DNA from 3 places in the Endozoicomonas sp. ALE010 genome. Region 2 is predicted to be linked to each of the others. Evidence: predicted binding sites of a transcription regulator. Region 2 holds the regulator's gene; each other region holds the start of a gene.
What was found. Region 2 encodes LexA, which represses DNA repair genes until DNA is damaged. Its sites were predicted from a motif close to TACTGTNTANNTANACAGTA; they were not measured.

Region 1 (7,676 bases), on a different contig from region 2:
TCTACTTCCAGGTCGGAGATGGCAGTGTGCAGTTTTGGGTCCCAGTTCACCAGACGCTTGCCTCGGTAGATCAGGTCGTCTTCGTAAAGGCGGACAAAGACCTCCTGGACAGCGGCATAGAAGCCCTTGTCCATGGTGAAGCGCTCGGTGTCCCAATCAACAGATGCCCCCAGGCGACGAAGCTGACGGGTGATGGTGCCGCCGGACTCTTCCTTCCACTCCCAGATTTTATCGGTAAAGGCTTCACGTCCGTAGTCGTGACGGGTTTTGCCTTCTTCTGCCAGGATCTTGCGTTCAACCACCATCTGGGTTGCGATACCCGCATGGTCAGTACCCACCTGCCAGAGCGTGTTGCAGCCTTTCATCCGGTGGTAGCGGATCAGGGCATCCATAATGGAGTCCTGGAAGGCATGGCCCATGTGCAGGCTGCCGGTGACATTGGGAGGGGGGATCATGATGGAGTAGGGCGTGCTGTTACCGCGCTGGTCAGAAGCCGGCGCAAAATAGCCTTTCTCTTCCCAGTTTTGATACAGCGTGCGTTCGATGGCTTGGGGGTTGAACGTCTTTTCCATAACTGCTTTTCCAGTAGAGTTTCCAACTGTTCCCGGAACTCCTGAAGAGCAGGGGGGCTCCGGATTTGGATAAACCGGTGATTATACACTGTGGGACTGAATCAGGAAGCACCCTTCATTGCCGACTACTGGGTTCTCGGACAGCTTTCTGCATCATTGCAATGAGTTTGGTGTGTACAATCTCCGTTCACCCTGAGCAGAGTCGAAGGGTGATTGGCACAGTCTTTATTCAGGGTATGGTGTTTACGCCCTTCGACTCCGCTCAGGACGAACGGAGCTTGGGAGTCATTGATAGAAGGAACCCATCAGAAACCATGTACTAGCCTATGGGAAGTACCGAATCAGCTGTTATTTTAAGTATTCATAAAATGTGATTGGTAACCACAAAGGACATTTCACTATGAGCAACATCACGCCTTTGTGGCTTAGATCAATATCAGGCAATCGCTTCACGAATATCTACGGTATTGTTTTCTGCAGGTTCGCTCTCCAGTTTGATCTCCTGCAGGATTTCAGGTTTGCCTTTAAAGGCTTTGGCGAGAATATCCTTGTTCCGTGACAGCAGCAGACCGATCTCTTCCGCCAGTTGTTCATCGATCTTGAAATTGGCTTCCAGCATACCCGTGATGCCATCGGCCAGCTCAAGCATACGATCGTGTTCTTCTGCGGCTTTCTTATCAGTAAACATGCTTCCGTCCCGGTCAACTCGCCACATGGGGGTAATGGACATGGGCTTCCTCCTGTATTGGGTTCTTTATACTGTATATAAATACAGTTGTTTTGTCCAGAAGGCTGTCTGGGAATCAGCTAGTCAATTTCCAGCTCAAGTCAGGTCTAAAACTCTGGTAGCCAGCCCTGCCAGGTATACTGCGACCTTGGGTTCAGAGGATTTGACACGAAAAGCCTTGGTCTGTGTCAGGCTGATTTTCTGGTTGTGAACGCGCGGGTTCAGGTATCTGCTTCGGTACGAACATTACTTTCTCTAGCTGGCGGTCATCGTCGGTACAGTAGGGACGCTTCTCACAAACCACGGTAATACCCCGCTCTTTCAGCACTTCCTGCGCTTTCGACGAAGTCAGTGTTTCCTGCGTCAAGGTCCCTGGGTTCATTCGTATTCCCTGGCTCTTCAGCCGTTGCACCTCTTGCTCCAATGCCTGTTGTGTTGCCGGGCTTAGCAGTGATGGGTTATGCCTGTACTGCATCTTTTCCAGCAGCGTCATTCCGGCCGGAATCTCTATCTGGTGGAGATCATACCAGCTGTTATGAATACCATAAGTGATGCCTTTGCTCTGATCAGCCCTGCAAGCCTGGTGGTAGGGGTCTGAACAGACAATAATTCCAGCGGCCTGAGCAATTGTGCGCCGAACATTGTCATCAATAAACCGGTTCATTCTTTCCACTGACTCAGTTGTCCATTCAAAGTGCTCAGAAATCTCTGAGCCATTGTCAATCAGACCGTAGGCCTCGGTATATTTTTTTTCGCGGTGATCGTTGGGTTGCCCGGTTACTTGCGCCAGATCAGCCGCACCATGCATGGCGGCTACCAGATGCCGTTGAAATTCAGTCCCGTTGCCAGGCCCGGAGGTAAAATCCCAGGGCAACTGCGGCGGCAGGTCAAGACGTGTAGCGTCAAACCCCCCGACCGTTGATCCGGGAAAATCAGCCCCAACCCCGCAACAACGGATAATGTCCATACGATCTGCAAAGCGTAATATGCGCAGATACCAGCGCACGGAGTCAGACAGGTTCTGCTCATCTGCGCCATTGACATCATTTTCCTTGCTGACCATCGCCTTTGCCATATCCTTCAGCAGCGGTTCAGGATAGTGCCCGATCAGGTCCCTTTTGAAATAGTCAGCTGACCTTGTTTCTTCCACTGATTTGGCGACATCTTCGGCAGCAGCAGCATGGTAGATAATCGCCAGCGCCAGGAGTTCTTTTTTTTCCGGGCGCAGGTAATGCAGCTGAAATTTTTCCAGCAATTCCATATACCAGAGCCCATTATTCCTGGCCCGCAGGACATGACTGCAGCTGTGCAGCGGTTTCCACACGGTTGGCAAGGTATGTCTGCCAAGGCTCTGGATCACGCGTTCCGGTCCCGGACGGCGGTAATAATGCTGCAATACCTTCAGGATGGTGCTTTCATTATCGCCGACATTATCAGGCAGGACGGGCGGTTTGCTGAACGCGTCCACCATAAACTGTAATGCCGCTGGCACCTTGGTTTCCACAGGTGCCGCCAATGGGCAAGCATCGTCCGACAGACCGAGCGATTGTTTCAGATCCGCGATTTCCAGATTGGCCTGTCGGACATGTTCTGACCAATTCAGGTAGAAAGGATGCTTGTTTCGTTGCTTCCATAGTCCTTCAAACCATTGGATGAACCCAGCCACGGATAAGTTACCAATAACCTTTCTACCGTCATGGCACCAATAGTCCAGATTATGTTTAACCCTGGCCAGAATATCTTTGTTCAGGGAAGCTCCATAATGAAACAGGGCGAGTAGGTGGGACTCAAAGATATCAAGGTTTAAAGGGTAACCAAGGTAATCACATAGTAGCTCTTCAAGACGGCTCTGCCGTTGCTGCTGACTGAGCCCCCGGCAGATTCGGTCAAATTCAACGACGCTTCCCGAATAACCGATCAGCGGCAACCACTTGAGATCTTCCAGGCTCAGGAACTCAAATGGAGCAAAGGCGGCCACCATATAATTCATTGTGCCCGCTCGCATTACCGCCGATTCTCGCTTGCTTAGCGTACAGTAAAAAACCGAAGTAACCTTCTGATCCATCCTTGACCCGTTCTGCAGAAGCAACTGAAGTAAACGGCAAGCTTCTTCCTCTTGTTCCCGGATTTGTTCCTGTCCAGGCTGATCATTTCTGAGCATTTCAGTAATCAGCAACTTTTCCAGCAACGATGTAACATATCCTTGTTTATTATGAAAAAAACGGTGGTGAATTGGCAAGCCACTCTGTTTTAATTCCAGAAGCCTCCCGGAACTGTAACAACAGGGATCACTCACCAGCTTGATGGCCTGTTGCAATTTGTGAAAAACATCCGGTGAAGCGGTTAATTCCCAACTCAGTGCCTCTGTACGCAAAGGCATTGGCAGCAGATTCAACATGGCTCTGAAATTTTCCTGGTCTATGCCCTGTGAGAATGCAAAATCATCCAGAGAATGCTCATTCAGGGCCAAGTGTTTACTGTCCAGCTCATCATCAAAACAAACCTGTACAGAACCTGTGCGGTGACAATAAATAACCAGAGGCAACGGTTGTTTAAGCTCCAACACCTCTTCACAATGACGTTTATCCTGCAGGATATCGGCAATATTCATCTGAGTATCGAGGTAAACAAAAAAGCATCTGATGTCTTCCTTGCTGTAGTTGGTAAGCACCAGTTCCGGATAATCAAGATAATTATAGGCGTGGGAATTATTGCGGATTACCAATCCAGGTAAACTGAAAGTCCCATCTGCTCGCAGATGTCCCGAGGTGAAACGAGGATAAACTCTCCAAATGGCTTGATTGGCATTTTCAAGACATTTCTCGTGTAATGATTGCAGATCAGGCAGTAATTTTATTGACAGTTTATCCGGATCCATGTCGGGCTCCGTATATGCATTATGTTTATAAACATAAAGGCATTGTGGATTAACAATGCCTACCATCCATTTACCAAACCCATCTGGTACGCGTGCTACGGGCATCATCTTCCCCGGCAGGGCGAGGGTGAATGGCCTTGGTGCACCCTTACCCGAAAAGTAATCATTTTCTTTAGTCAATTTAATTCGCCGAAACGCCAGGTACCCACTCTCTGCTGCCCAAAGTAGCACTTGTCGCTCATCTTCCCTGGGATGCCGGGGTATCAGCTTGCTGGTCGGTGCGCAGGTTGCCCATTGGCCAGAGACCGTTACCGGCTGGGTGTCAGGCTTTGGTTGGGGATGAGGGTGCAGGTTGGCGGAGGTATCCATGCCGCTGACAACATTCATGGTAGTTCTCAAGCAAGACTTATTTAGTTACTTTAGCTACCCACTTCTATCATAAGAGTGGATTCTATCATCATTAGAGAGTAACTGGCTGGTAAAAGTTCCAGTATGGCTCCACTGTCCGTAGCTGCATTTTCGTAGCGAGATCACAGTATTTTACATGCCCAGCCTCCCAGGAGGCTGTCCGAGAATAGTCTGCCCTACGGTGGCTGCAATAAATTGGTCTAAAAATTCCTGCTTAAATTGCAAGTCTTCATGAATGCTGTGGCCAGTCTCCTGCTGATCAGCATCGTCCTCTTCACTGTCACTGGTTTCGGCTTTTTAATCAGAGCCTCAACTTCAGCCATTTGAAACTGCTTGTAAAAAAGGTGGCTTGGTTTCAACTTTCGCATTTATTTTGCATTGATAATGATACGAATTCAGGATTAACAGTAAATACAAACAGCTTGAACTAAAGCTATGAAATAGTAAACGACAATAATCAACAACCCTTATTTGCCACCCCTAGACTGTATACTTTTCTCTCTCGAATATTTGCAAATTTTGTAAAGTTGGATATTTTTCCATCAATCTGAAATTAATAGAAGTCAACTGACGGGTTAATCAAGCGATGCATCTTGGACTTCCAGTTAAACCAACTAATCCAGATTTTCTGCCTGATCAAAAATATCCTCATGATCCTGATAAAAAATTCCCTCATGATCCTGATAAAAAAATTCCTCATGATGATAAAAAATTTCCACATGATCATGATAAAAAATTTCCTCGTGATCGTGCTAAAACAACCAGCGTGTTTCACTCACGTCAAGTGGCTAATAATAAAAAGACAGGGAAGACGACGATTGCACCGGGTAGCCAGGATCAAACCAGCCATTTGGTTCAGTCTGCCAGTTCTTCAGTCTCGCTCAGGCAGACAATCTCAATTCATTCAAGTGCAGCTGTTTCAATAGATAGCACCACCTCAATCAACGCCTCGGCCAGCAGTTCAAATCCGGCAAAAGCTTCAACATCAGAAAGCACAGCGGGTTCAATAAATAGCGCCACTTCAATCACCGCTTCGGCCAGTAATTCAAACACAGCAAAAGCTTCAACATCTGAAAGCACAGCAGGTTCAATAAATAGCGCAAGCTCAAAAACAGCTTCGGCCAGCAGTTCAAATTCAGTAAAAGCTTCAACATCATTTGAAAGCGCAGCTGGTTCAATAAATAGCGAAACCTCAACAACCACTTCGTCCAGTCATTCAAATCCGGCAAATGCTTCAACATCTGCCAGCGCAGGCAGCATACACACGGCAACCGCCGCTATGTCGGAGGCCATGAAGGTTAGTGCCTCAGATAACGCTGCTTCGGCAACGTCCGCTAACAGTCCATCTGTGAACAGCGAATCAGGCTCGGTACAGGCGTCGGCGTCGGTGTTAACAGCAATCACCAGTGCATACCTGGCAACATCCAGCCTGGCCAGATCCCCAGCCACTACTCAGGGTACATCCAGCAGCAGTGACAGCAGCAGTGATTACAAGACTGCTGTGAGTTCATCAGACAGTTCATCAGAGTCCATTACCGCTACTGCCCACGATGCAGCAGGCTCAGTAAAAACGGCGGGCCCTGGTTTTACGGTAACCGGCGCTCATCGGCCAGCCAGCCAGTCCGGCTCAGTCAGCAATCCCCTGGCAGCCAGCGTCTCCAGCCACTCCCATGCTTCTGGCTCAGCAGGGCCTTCCGCCACAAGTGTAAGTATCAATGATATGGGTGAAACCGGTGACTATTCGGCAACGTCCATGGGGTTATCCGGCTCGGTGAAGAGTACCGTCTCTACCCATGCAACGGGTATGCATTCATTGCCTTCGCTGCACAGTTCGGCAACTGCCATGAATGCCACCACGGCTTTCCCAGCCCGGTCCAGCCTGACCGGTTCCGGCAAGGGCACTGTTGCCGCCAATGCATCGGTAACGTCAGCAATAGCCGATCCCGGTTCTGTTTCGGTTGTTGCCAGCCCGATTGGTATGGATACGTCGTCGTTTAATTATGCAAGCCCGACACAAACAACACCGTTTAATTATGCAGGCCCGACTGTTCAGGATTCTGCCTCTGCAAGCATTGCCAACAGCCCGATACTACTACCGGCCAGCACTCCCTCACTGGTTAACACCCTGCCACCCTGGACTGACAGTATTATCCCGACACATTCATTGGGCGGCATCACCGACATCGCGCCCGCCAGGACCACTCTGGCCCTGTCCAGTTCGCTGGCCGCTACCAATTTAACACTGGAGCAGCAACTGACCGCCATAGTGGACGATATGGGCAATTCAACCAATCTTGGCATGTACGAAAATGACCTGGTTTATTTTCAACAACTGCTTCCGGCCCTTAACCTCACGGAATTAGCCACCTTTGTTAAGGGCAGTGCCAGGGATTTTGCCGGATATATGCTGCTCGAGGGTATTAAAGCCTTTGCCGAAACGATCAATGGCACGTTCACTAATGGCACGTTCACTAATGCCACTTTCCCTGATGTCGCTCGTCACTATTTCGATATCGTAGCAGCCGGGGTGGATGACATTATCCATGAGTTCAACACCACAATTGCGCCTGACCCGACAACTCCTGCCCAGAATACTGGCTCAACGACAGTAGCCCATCACCATCGCTCAAAAAGAATGATCATTTCGAAGCCGGATTTCTTAAACAGCATCAGGTGGCTGATAGGGCTTGAAGATGCCATTGCCCAAGACAACATGGTCCCGCAACTGTTGGATTTTTTACGGGGTTTTTCTGCAATGCGCAATGAATTTACCCTTGCGGTGCAGCGTGGCGTTGCGGGAGACCCGGATGCAATAGCTCTTGCCAATCAACTCCGTCAGCCACTGGGGATGGCCAATTATTTGGCGCAATATAAGGACGAGGTCTTTGATTTAATGTGGCGTGAAGACTATCAGGCACTTGGCAGATTAGCGTATAAAGTTAACACCCTCTCAATTATTAACGAAAGTACTCCGGCACAACCTAGAGACATGATGCAAGGGCTCCAGGTCTTGGTTCGTAACCTGCTGCAGCGTCTCCAACGGATATCTCTGGCCCCCAATCCGCCAGCTGTGACGAATTTAAATTTTGTC
Region 2 (4,483 bases):
TGCCTCGCATAGCTCCTGCCCAAGTAGCCAGAAATATGTGATTTCATATGGCCAGCTACTTATAAACTTTGAGCTCGACAAAGCACAAGTTGTTCCCGAAAGATTGATGGAGTTGGTTATGACAAACAATTGGCAGGGATATACCAATAAAATGCTCTTTCACGCCCGTTTGTTGCTGGATGCCTGGGAAGATGCTGATGATCTTGCCAAGCCGGCATTTCGTGAGGCCTGTCTGAATGCAATGGTTCAGGCTTACCGGTCATTACTGGCTGAAATTATGACGAATTACCGTTTGCCGGTAAATCAACTACCCTCTCTTGACGAGGCAATGAACAGTGTTCATCACAAAGGAGAGGTGTCTACTGAGTTGCAGTACATTGAACGTCTTGAGCAACATGATTCCTGGTTGTCGGCGTTATTAAAAAGTCATCAGGACTGTGCCATGCCTATACAGCGTAAAAGTGTTGAGCGGAATGAAATTCCTCTGTTTAATGCCAATAGTGTGCGGTTTGATCAGTCAGAAGGCTTTCTTTCTGTGCTTGAGTCCTTGAAGGAGCTGGTTACCTATAGTCGGAACTTCAGCCTGGAGTGGTAGGTTTCTGATGTTTTCAGGTTTGTTCATTGCCAGCCATATTCAGCTCTTTAGGGCTGATATCTTGAAAGCCTCTGCTGGCTAATGCACAATGCTTCACCGCTAACCCTAAAATCCCGGTGTCACTATTTATGTCAGCGTCGTTTCTTGAAATTGTTGAACTGCCTTCCGGCGAAATCGTTTTGCGTCGCAGTGATGAGGAGAACGCCGAGCCCCTGGTTACCATGTCATTCTCCCGGGAGTTGCTTGACTTTCTCCAGGGAGATCAGGTGGAGGTAGCCAAGGCTATGCTGGATGCCTGCATAGAAGAAGTCGGGCGTAAAACAGAAGCTGACGCTGGAGAATACATCCCTGAAAACCGGGTTCTTCACTGACTGTCATACAAACCCTCCAGTTATCCTCTGTTCCTGATTGCCAGTCCCTGACATTGACCTGAGCGAGCGGCGGTCTCGAGTTCAGAGAGTGTGATGCTATCCATCTGCTCGATCCAGCTGACCACGGTGTGGCTGGTGCCTGAGGCCAGTGCCTTGCGAGTGAGTTTCAGTGGGTCTGCCACTGCGGAAGGGTTGAGAACCTGAAGGCGCTGCCTGCTGATGCCCGATGACTTCAGCCAGTTTATGGTGCTTTTTGCCTGTTCACTGGACAGTATCAGGGTAAGCCAGCGTTGATCCTGATGGTTAGCCAGCTCATACAGAACAGTCTTCAGAAAACGTCCTGATTGCCAGGGCGGGCCTGAGAGAATCAGCTCATCAATAAAGCTGACAGGTTCACTGTCAATGCAGGGAGCGTTACCGTTCTGACTGGATGATGGTGTTAATGCTTGCATGTCAGGTCCTCTACATCAGAGATCGTCAGGGTCTAGTGCTGCTAAGCGCTGTTGCCCATACCGTTCGTCCTGAAGCTTGTCGAAGGACCCATAGGGCCTAAAGGCGGAAACTCCGGACTCTGATAGATCGTGCCAAGCACCCTTCGACTCCGCTCAGGGTGAACGTGGTTTACGGGTAATAACGCTTAGCCGCACTAGTTCCTGATAACCCCCACACTCAGTCCTTCGATAGCAAAGGTATCAACGCTGAGGTCTACTTCGATTGTCTTGAATTCTTTGTTTTCCGGGTGCAGGTAAATTCTGTTTTTAACCTGTTCAAAACGTTTGACCGTTACTTCGTCGTCAATTCTGGCAACGACAATCTGGCCATTGGCTGCGGTTGATGTTTTATGGACAGCCAGAAGGTCCCCGTCAAGAATACCGATATCCTTCATGCTCATCCCTTTTACCCGAAGCATGAAGTTTGCTTTGGGGGAAAAGAAATCAGGGTTGATGGACAGGTGGTCTTCAATATGTTCCTGGGCAAGAATGGGGCTTCCTGCAGCAACCTGTCCTACAATAGGCAGGCCGGAAGATTCAGTGCCGGGGATTCGGATACCTCTTGAGGTTCCGGGGGTGATCTCGATAGCTCCCTTGCGGGCGAGGGCTCTGAGATGTTCTTCTGCTGCATTGGGTGATCGGAACCCGAAGGTCTGTGCGATTTCTGCACGAGTGGGGGGGAAACCGGTCTCTTCTATATGAGATTTGATCAGTTCAAGAATCTCAGTCTGGCGCTTGGTCAATTTATACATGATTAAATCTGTGTTTTTATACAGTACATGTAATTATATACAGTATTTTGCTGACTGCAACCACCCCTGTCTTATTAATCTAACTTGATGTTTCAGTTGGCAAACGTTAGTTTTAAACAAATGTTTACATTGGAGGTTTTACAGACATGTCACAGTCAGCGACAGTAGACAGGATTCTGGACGCTGCCGAGAAGTTATTTGCTGAGCATGGGTTCGCAGAGACCTCGCTGCGTTCAATTACCAGTCAGGCGGGTGTTAACCTGGCCGCTGTTAATTACCACTTCGGCTCCAAAAAATCCCTGATCCAGGCGGTCTTTTCCCGTTTTCTTGATCCTTTTGTCAGCAATCTTTCCGGGGCTCTTGTGCGATATCAGGATAATAATGACGTTCTTGATCTGGAAGAAATACTTCATTTACTGGTGGATCAGATCATGGCGGTTAAACCCCGCAGCCCTGAAGATCTCTCTGTTTGTATGAGGATGATTGGCCTGGCCTACACACAGGGCCAGGGGCATCTGAAGAAATATTTGCGCGACGTCTACGGGGAAGTATTCCAGGCTTATCTGGAGTTGCTGGTAAAAGCGTGTCCTGAGTTGCCATTGAATGACCTGTTCTGGCGCGTCTATTTTATTCTGGGTTCCGCTGTGTTTACCCTTTCAGGAGCGGATGCACTGAGGGCTATTGCGGAAAGCGATTATGGGGTCAGGACTGAACTGGAAGATATCATGAGAAAGATGGTGCCTTTCATGGCGGCAGGTCTAAGATCGCACACCTGACGGATCATTTAACCATACAGAGCTTGATTTACCGATGCATCTTACTGTTCATATTGCCAGTCAGGAGATGGTGCTGCATGAGAAGGACGGCAAGCGCCGTGTTTATTCTGTGTCTACTGCCAGCAAGGGAGTCGGGCAGCAGGAGGGGAGCTGGCAAACACCTCTTGGTCAGCATGTTATCCGGGCGAAAATTGGTGCCGGTCTGCCGACTAATTCAGTATTTGTCGGACGTCGCTTTACCGGTGAGATTTATTCCCCCGGGCTTTGTCAGCAGTACCCTGAAAGAAAGGACTGGATATTAACCAGAATTTTATGGCTCAGTGGCCTGGAGCCCGGATATAACCGGCTGGGTAATGTTGATACCATGCGTCGCTATATCTATATCCACGGTTCGCCGGATACGGCAGTGATGGGTGAACCCGGCTCGCGGGGATGTATCCGAATGCATGGGGAAGATATTATCGATCTGTTTGACCGTGTAGATACCGGTACCAGGATAGATATACAGCTTAGCTGATACCGTTTTTTTTAGAGGATAGAGTCGTGCCTACAGGCCTGAACCGTGGTGTTCTTTTGATTGATCTCGAGGGAGTGCAGCTGACCGCCGAAGAACACCAGCTGCTTTCCCTGCCCGGTGTTGCGGGTATTGTCCTTTTTTCCAGGAACTATCAGAGTCGGGAACAGTTAATTGCCATGGTTCGTTCTGTCCGGAATGTTCGTCGGGATCTGTTAATTTGTGTGGATCAGGAAGGTGGGCGTGTGCAACGCTTCAAGGACGGATTTACCCGTCTACCCCCGGCGCAGGCTTATGGGGCATTTGACCCGGATCAGCAGTATCAGATGGCTTATCAGTCAGGCTGGCTGATGGCCTCTGAGTTGCTGGCCTGCGGGATAGATCTTTGCCTGGGGCCTGTGTTGGATATTGATCATGGTAAAACGCCGATCGTGGGGGATCGGGCTTTTGGGCGTTCGATTGAGCAGGTGAATCACCTGGCCTCATTGTGGATTGATGGGGTTCATGAAGCGGGAATGTCTGTGGTTATCAAGCACTTTCCGGGCCATGGGAATGTGGATGCTGATTCCCATGTGAGCCTTCCCCTGGATGATCGTACTTTTGATGAGATCTGTCAGTCGGACCTGGAGCCTTTCCGGGTAATGATTCAAAAGGGGGTTGAGGCATTAATGCCGGCCCATATCCTGTTTCCCGCTATTGACCGGCATCCGGTGGGTTATTCTTCAGAATGGCTGAAAGGGGTGTTACGCAATCAGCTGTCATTTGAGGGGCTGGTTATCAGCGATTGCCTGTCGATGGAGGGAGCGGCGAAAACCGGCAGTTATCCTGCCAGGGCCAGGGCAGCCCTGGATGCTGGTTGTGATCTCCTGATTATCTGTAATCGTCAGGGGGTTCGGGAGGTACTGGCTGAGATAGACGGCTCGGGTTTACAGGGTGTCGGTCCGGATGGTTTGATGCCTGACTCTTACACTGACTGGGCGTCTC
Region 3 (7,676 bases), on a different contig from region 2:
GACGTCAACGCTCGAACCAAAGACGGGAGGACGCCCCTCCACTGTGCAGCCGAGACAGGTCGGCAGGAAGCCATTGATACCCTGATTGCCGCAGGTGCGGACGTCAACTCTCGAACCACAGACGGGAGGACGCCCCTCCACTGTGCAGCCGAGAACGGCCAGCGGAAAGCCATTGATGCCCTTATTGCCAGAGGTGCGAACGTCAACGCTCGAACCGAGGAAGGAGATACGGCCCTAAAAAGGGCCAGCGACAATAAAAAGTTAAGTCTCTCAATGATCAAGAGTTTTGCTAATGCTGGATTTGATGTTAATGCACCGTGTAATTATTTAGGTTCAACAATGCTTGTGTGTGCCGCTGAGGCTTGTGATTGGGGGTTCGTCGACGAATTGATGGCCAAAGGTGCTGATATTAACGCCCCCAGGAATATAAAGACTAAATATACGCCCCTCCACTTTGCAGCCGAGAAAGGCCAGCCGGATGCCATTTATGAACTGATTGCCAGAAAAGCGGACGTCGATGCTCGAACCAAAAATGGGTTTACGCCCCTCCACTATGCAGCCGCTCAAGGCCAGCCAGAAGCCATTGATGCCCTTATTGCCGCAGGTGCGGACGTCAACGCTCGAACCAAAAACGGGTTTACGCCCCTCCACTATGCAGCCGCTCGAGGCCAGCAGGAAGCCATTGATGCTCTGATTGCCGCAGGTGCGGACGTCAGCGCTCGAACCAAAGACGGGGTTACACCCCTAAAAAGGGCCAGCGACAATAAAAAGATAAATGTCCCAATGATCAAGAGTTTTGTTAATGCTGGATTTGATGTTAATGCACCATGTAATAATTTAGGTTCAACAGTGCTTGCGTGTGCCGCTGCGGCCTGTGATTGGAAGCTCGTCGACGAATTGGTGGCCAAAGGTACGGATATTAATGCCGGGAATATAAATAAATATACGCCCCTCCACTATGCAGCCGAGAAAGGCCAGCAGAAAGCCATTTATGCTCTGATTGCCAAAGGTGCGTACGTCGACGCTCGAACCAAAAACGGGGCTACGCCCCTCCACTATGCAGCCGGGAAAGGCCAGCTGGATGCCATTGTTGCTCTGATTGACAAAGGTGCAGACGTCAGAGCTCGAACCAAAGACGGGTTTACGCCCCTCAAATATGCAACCCAGCAAGGTCAGCAGGCAGCCGTTGATGTCCTGATTGCCTGCGCTGCAAAGCTCAAGAAGAGAACCACCGGTGCTCATGTCCGAAAAAAAACAGTAAGACAATGCTAAAAATCACCGCAAAAACAGCAGTAACGCAACCATTTAATGGAAGCCCCTGATAACAGAGGCCTTTTGAGGGGGGGATCAGGAAGTCATATCGTCAAAGAACTTCTTGACGCCATCAAAGAAGGATTGCTTTTTAGGCGACTGGTGACCGGCACCTTCTTTTTTGAAGGTGTCATCCAGCTCCTTGAGCAACTCTTTCTGACGCTCCGTCAGTTTCACTGGAGTCTCAACCACAACCCGGCACATCAGATCTCCGGCACTGCCACCACGGACCGGGACAACACCCTTGCCACGCAGACGGAACAGTTTACCCGTCTGGGTTTCCGCTGGAATCTTCAGCTTCACCCGGCCTTCCAGGGTGGGGACTTCCAGTTCACCGCCCAGTGCGGCATCGACAAATGTGATGGGTACTTCACAGTAGAGGTGTTTGCCGTCACGCTGGAAGATCGGATGATCAGCAACACTGACCTGAACGTACAGGTCTCCGGCTGGTCCACCATTGACACCCGCTTCGCCTTCACCGGCCAGACGGATACGGTCGCCGGTATCAACACCGGGAGGAATCTTGACGGAGAGGGTCTTGTATTCCTGAACGCGGCCTTCACCGTGACAGACGTTACAGGGGTCCTTAATCATCTTGCCTGTGCCGCGACAGTCAGGGCAGGTTTGCTGCACAGAGAAAAAGCCCTGCTGCATACGCACCTGACCAATACCGCCACAGGTGGTACAGCTGACAGGCTGAGTGCCTTTTTTCGCACCGGAGCCATCACACCCGTTACAGCTCACCAGTGTCGGAATACGGATTTTCTTGCTAACGCCGCGAACGGCTTCTTCAAGGCTGAGTTCCAGTTGATAGCGGAGATCGGCACCACGCTGGACGGAACTGCGGCTGCGACCACCGCCAGCACCGAAAATGTCACCAAAGACATCGCCGAAAATATCGCCGAAATTACCACCGGCAAAACCGCCAGCACCGCCCATGCCACCCATGTTCGGGTCAACACCGGCGTGGCCGTACTGATCGTAGGCCGCTTTTTTCTCGCTGTCGGAAAGAATTTCAAAGGCTTCGTTGATTTCCTTGAAGCTCTCTTCCGCTGCTTTATCACCCGGGTTACGGTCGGGGTGATATTTCATGGCCATACGACGATAGGCCTTTTTTATGTCCTTGTCTGAAGCGCTCCTTTCTACACCCAGCACTTCGTAGTAGTCGCGTTTTGACATCAGAAAAACCCTGAGCTACCTGCATTCACCAGTCGAGCATGAAAACACAGAGCTAACTGGATTCATGGTCAAGTCTGACAAAGCCATCATTTTGATATATACGACAACGCGGGAATGAATCCCGCGTTGTGACCTTATCATCAGTCATTGATGATCGAGTTGGTCTTACTTCTTGTCATCTTTTACTTCTTCAAACTCAGCGTCAACGGCGTCGTCAGCTGCATCCGCCTTTTGGTCGGCACCGGCATCAGCCTGGGCTTCGCCCTGCTGCTGAGCTTCAGCATACATCTTCTGGGCCAGACCGGCAGAGGCTTCAGACAGTGCCTTGGTCTTGGCTTCGATCTCTTCCTTATCGTCACCTTTGACCGCGGCTTCAACGTCTTCGATCGCCTTGGTGATGGCCGCCTTCTCTTCTTCAGTGGCCTTGTCACCGGCTTCTTCCAGCGTCTTGCGGGTTGCGTGCGCCAGACTGTCAGCCTGGTTACGGGCCGCCGCCAGCTCTTCGAACTTCTTGTCGTCTGCTGCGTTGGCTTCAGCATCCTTGACCATTTGATCGATCTCTTCGTCCGACAGACCGGAAGATGCCTTGATCACAATAGACTGTTCTTTGCCAGTTGCCTTGTCTTTTGCCGAAACATTCAAAATACCGTTGGCATCCAGGTCGAAGCTGACTTCGATCTGTGGCATGCCGCGAGGTGCTGGCGGAATGTCTGCCAGGTCGAAACGGCCAAGGGACTTGTTGTGAGTCGCCTGCTTGCGCTCACCTTGCAACACGTGAATGGTGACTGCGCCCTGGTTGTCGTCGGCCGTAGAGAACACCTGGGACTTTTTGGTCGGGATGGTGGTGTTCTTTTCGATCAGTGGCGTCATTACGCCGCCCATGGTTTCGATACCCAGGGTCAGCGGAGTAACGTCCAGCAGCAGAACGTCTTTGACGTCACCGGCCAGAACCGCAGCCTGGATGGAAGCACCCATGGCCACCGCTTCGTCAGGGTTAACGTCCTTGCGAGGCTCTTTACCAAAGAACTCGGCCACTTTCTGCTGAACCAGTGGCATACGGGTCTGACCACCCACCAGGATAACTTCGTCGATGTCAGACAGGTCCAGGTCAGAGTCCTTGACCGCGATGCGGCATGGCTCCAGAGAACGGGCAACCAGGTCTTCTACCAGGGATTCCAGCTTGGCACGGCTGACTTTAACGTTCAGGTGCTTGGGACCGGTGGCATCGGCAGTGATGTAAGGCAGGTTGACGTCTGTCTGCTGAGTAGAAGACAGTTCAATCTTGGCTTTCTCAGCGGCTTCTTTCAGACGCTGCATGGCCAGTGGGTCGCCTTTCAGGTCGATGCCCTGGTCTTTTTTGAATTCGTCGGCAAGGTATTCGATCAGGCGCAGGTCGAAGTCTTCACCACCCAGGAAGGTGTCACCGTTGGTGGCCAGTACTTCAAACTGGTGCTCGCCATCTACGTCAGCGATCTCGATGATGGATACGTCGAAAGTACCGCCACCCAGGTCATAAACGGCGATGGTCTGGTCGCCTTTTTTCTTGTCCATGCCGTAAGCCAGCGCCGCAGCGGTTGGCTCGTTGATGATCCGCTTGACCTCCAGACCCGCGATACGGCCTGCGTCTTTGGTAGCCTGACGCTGGGAATCGTTGAAGTAGGCAGGAACGGTAATAACCGCTTCAGTTACTGACTCGCCCAGATAGTCTTCAGCGGTTTTCTTCATCTTCTTCAGGATTTCGGCAGAGATCTGAGGCGGTGCTTTCTTGTCACTTTTAACCTCAACCCATGCATCGCCGTTGTCCGCTTCGATGATTTTGTACGGAACCATCTTGATGTCTTTTTGAACGACGTCGTCTTTAAAGCGACGGCCGATCAGACGCTTGATGGCGAACAGGGTGTTGTCGGGGTTGGTAACCGCCTGGCGCTTGGCTGGCTGGCCTACCAGAATCTCACCGTCGTCGGTGTAGGCGATGATGGAAGGGGTGGTACGTGCGCCTTCAGCGTTTTCGATGACTTTGGATTTATCGCCGTCCAGGATCGCCACACAGGAGTTGGTGGTACCCAGGTCAATACCAATGATTCTGCCTTTACTCATTTTGAGTCTCTCCATTGCCCATAATCAGGGCGGAAAACTTTGAAATCTTTGTTCGCTGCCCAATGCTTTCAACCGATGTTGAGTCTGGTGAAACAGCGTTTAGGTGGTGATTACCACGATCTTGGTTTGCTATATGGGAGCGGTCTTTGCTTTTTCAAGGGGCTCTTGCAAGATTCTCGATCAGCCTCCCGGAGCCCCTCTTTGGTTAAGCCGCTTTGGAAACCACCACCATGGCCGGACGGATAACACGACCGTGCAGTGTGTAGCCTTTTTGGAAGACATTCATCACGGTGTTGGGTTCCATATCCGGGTTGGGCACCATGGAGATGGCCTGATGGAAGTTCGGGTCGAACGGCTGGCCTTCAGGGTTAACCTGCTCAACACTGAATTTTGCCAGGGCATCCAGCAGCTGCTTGTGGGTCAGGCGCATGCCTTCGAGCATGGTCTCGTGCTGACCTTCACCCTGTTCTGCGCTTTCAATACCTTTTTCCAGGCTCTCAACCACAGGGATCAGTTCGTTGACGAACTTCTCCAGGGCAAATTTGTGGGCTTTTTCAACGTCCTGCTCTGCGCGGCGCTTGGTGTTCATGGCTTCGGCATGAGCGCGCAGCGCCTGGTCTTTAGCCTGGGCTAGCTGCTCTTCGAGTTCTTCGATTCGTCTGGCGCTATCGTCGTTGGCCTGCTCTTCGGCTTGATCTTCTGAATCAGCCGCCTCTTCCAGAATCGGGTCAACGGCTGCCTCAGCGTCAGCAGAAATTTCAGTTTCGTTGGCTTCAGGTTGCTCGGCCTGATCTTCTGCTTTGGTGTTTTCTACAGTCATTCCAACGTTTCTCCGGATGTCAATCCAGCCTGAAATGCTGGCTGGAACGTGTCTTCGTGTTATGGGCCGTAGTGCTTCCGTAGGGCCCCGGCAAAAGTAAATATTAAGTGATAGCCTAATATGGGGTTCATGGCAGCTTATTCAAGGGGAAATTTGCTTTACCAATTCGGGTTTTAAGTTTACTGTATAAATAAACAGTAACCCGATATGCAATTGGGATCGTGAGAGCTGCCATGCTGAACCAAATTTCCATCAGCAACTATGCCATCGTTGACCACCTTAACTTGGACATCAATCCCGGGATGACCGCCATCACCGGGGAAACGGGTGCCGGTAAATCCATTATGCTGGATGCCCTCGGGCTGGCCCTGGGGGGGCGGGCGGGCAGCGACTGTGTGCGTGATGGTGCTGATCGGGCCGATATCCGCGCCTGCTTTGACCTTCAACGCATACCTGCCGCAATAGAGTGGTTGCAGGAGCGAGATTATGACAGTGAGCATGCTGGCGGTTCCGAATCCTCGGCGAACGAATGTATTTTGCGCCGGGTGGTGACCCGTGAAGGTCGCTCCCGGGGCTATATCAATGGTATCCCGGTCACACTGGCCGAGTTGAAGGGGCTGGGGGAGTTGTTAATCGATATTCACAGTCAGCATGCCCACCAATCACTGTTGAAAAAGAGCAATCACGCTGAGCTGCTGGATGAGTTTTCCGGCTCGCTGGCGCTGTCCCGGGAAGTAGCGGATATGGCCGCAGATTACCGCCAGACCTCTGCGCAATTGCATGCTTTATTGTCCGATCAGCAGGACCGGGAAGAGCGGGTTCAACTGCTGAGTTATCAGTTGCATGAGTTGGAGCAGTTAAACCTTCAGCCCGGGGAGGTTGAGCAGTTGGAGCAGGAGCATCGCCAGCAATCCCAGGCCGGTGCAACCTTATCGGCCTGCCATCAGATTACCCGGGTTTGTACCAGTGATGATGGTGATAATTTGCTGCAGCAGCTCTCTTTCTGCCTGCACCGCCTCAGTGAACTGCAGGTTGCGCATGCCGCCATCAATAACTCTCTGGAGATGCTGTCATCCGCGCAGATTCAGGTGGAGGAAGCGGTTGGCGAGCTGAATCATTTTATTGATCACTTTGATGCCGATCCACAAAGGGCCCGGGAAATCGAAGACCGGCTCAGTGCTATTTTTGATCTGGCCCGCAAACACCGTATCCAGCCAGAAGCGTTGCTGGAGAAACAACAACAGATCAGCGAAGAGCTGGAAAAAGTTCAGTGTCATGATGAACAGGTCGCCGACCTGGAACTGTCCCTGGAACAGCTGCAGAAAAAACACAATCAGTTAGCCGAAAAACTGTCTGCCAGACGCAGGGCCGCCGCGCGAAAACTGGAAAAACAGGTGTCTGAACGCATTGCCTTGCTGGGTATGCCCAAAGGTAAGTTCTGTGTCGAGCTAACAGACATTCCTGATCGCACGGTTGCCTCTCAAGGCTTTGAATCCATCGAGTTCCTGGTGACCACCAACCCGGGGCAACCTCCGCGCGCCCTGGCCAAAGTGGCTTCCGGTGGAGAGCTTTCCCGAATCAGTCTGGCCATTCAGGTAATTATTGCGCAAACCGCGTCAACGCCAACGCTGGTTTTTGATGAGGTAGATGTTGGTATCGGTGGCGGCACAGCAGAAATCGTGGGCAGTATGTTGAGAGAAGTGGGTAAAAAAGGGCAGGTGCTGTGTGTTACCCATCAGCCCCAGGTGGCATCCCAGGCCCATCAGCATCTGCACGTCAGTAAGAAAGTCAGTCGTAAGGCTTCCAGCACCCGTATTCTCAAGCTGGATGGTGAACATCGCGTACACGAAATTGCCCGAATGCTGGGGGGCGTTGAGCTGACTGCACCAACATTGAGTCATGCCCAGGAGATGCTGTTTCAGGCTCAGGTGCAAGCCGTATAAATGCTTCCGATAAAGTTGCTTTAAATGAATTAAAGCAACCTCACAGGTTTGGATGTGGCGGAGTTAATGAAAATTTTTACCTGGTTTGCCACCTTTTTTGTCTGCTTCATTATCTGATTCTGATTCTGATTCTGGTTCTGTCTCTGCATCAGCCTTTGTCTTTGCTTCAGGGTCGAGCTGAACCTCAATATCAATTTCAAAATCACCTTCCACGGGCTCAAGGGCTACGATTGGAAAGGTTGAGTGTCTGAGTTTTTCATATTCGAACCACTCGCAGCAGTAACTATAAGTACCATCCTCCATCGGGTATTCATAGGTAACGCAAA

Region 1: ACO6UY_RS21240 (YebG family protein) is a predicted target of LexA. The motif match lies at 1,330-1,349, and genes of this name have one in related genera.
Region 3: recN (DNA repair protein RecN) is a predicted target of LexA. The motif match lies at 5,588-5,607, and genes of this name have one in related genera.

Annotation. Positions count from the first base shown of each region.
Region 1 covers NZ_JBLYNV010000072.1:16,447-24,122, forward strand. Annotated here, with positions in the region: gene ACO6UY_RS21235 (valine--tRNA ligase) at 1-572, opposite strand, end outside; gene ACO6UY_RS21240 (YebG family protein) at 1,009-1,302, opposite strand; gene ACO6UY_RS21245 (hypothetical protein) at 1,454-4,564, opposite strand; gene ACO6UY_RS21250 (hypothetical protein) at 5,486-5,788, opposite strand; gene ACO6UY_RS21255 (hypothetical protein) at 5,798-6,034, opposite strand; partial or broken gene ACO6UY_RS21260 (hypothetical protein) at 6,087-7,676, shown strand, end outside.
Region 2 covers NZ_JBLYNV010000131.1:220-4,702, reverse strand. Annotated here, with positions in the region: gene ACO6UY_RS23925 (DUF6586 family protein) at 119-595, shown strand; gene ACO6UY_RS23920 (hypothetical protein) at 724-966, shown strand; gene ACO6UY_RS23915 (hypothetical protein) at 987-1,418, opposite strand; gene lexA (transcriptional repressor LexA) at 1,613-2,209, opposite strand; gene ACO6UY_RS23905 (TetR/AcrR family transcriptional regulator) at 2,356-2,985, shown strand; gene ACO6UY_RS23900 (L,D-transpeptidase family protein) at 3,020-3,502, shown strand; gene nagZ (beta-N-acetylhexosaminidase) at 3,529-4,483, shown strand, end outside.
Region 3 covers NZ_JBLYNV010000026.1:12,912-20,587, forward strand. Annotated here, with positions in the region: gene ACO6UY_RS12285 (ankyrin repeat domain-containing protein) at 1-1,272, shown strand, start outside; gene dnaJ (molecular chaperone DnaJ) at 1,348-2,490, opposite strand; gene dnaK (molecular chaperone DnaK) at 2,656-4,587, opposite strand; gene grpE (nucleotide exchange factor GrpE) at 4,793-5,407, opposite strand; gene recN (DNA repair protein RecN) at 5,641-7,350, shown strand; gene ACO6UY_RS12310 (DUF2158 domain-containing protein) at 7,414-7,676, opposite strand, start outside.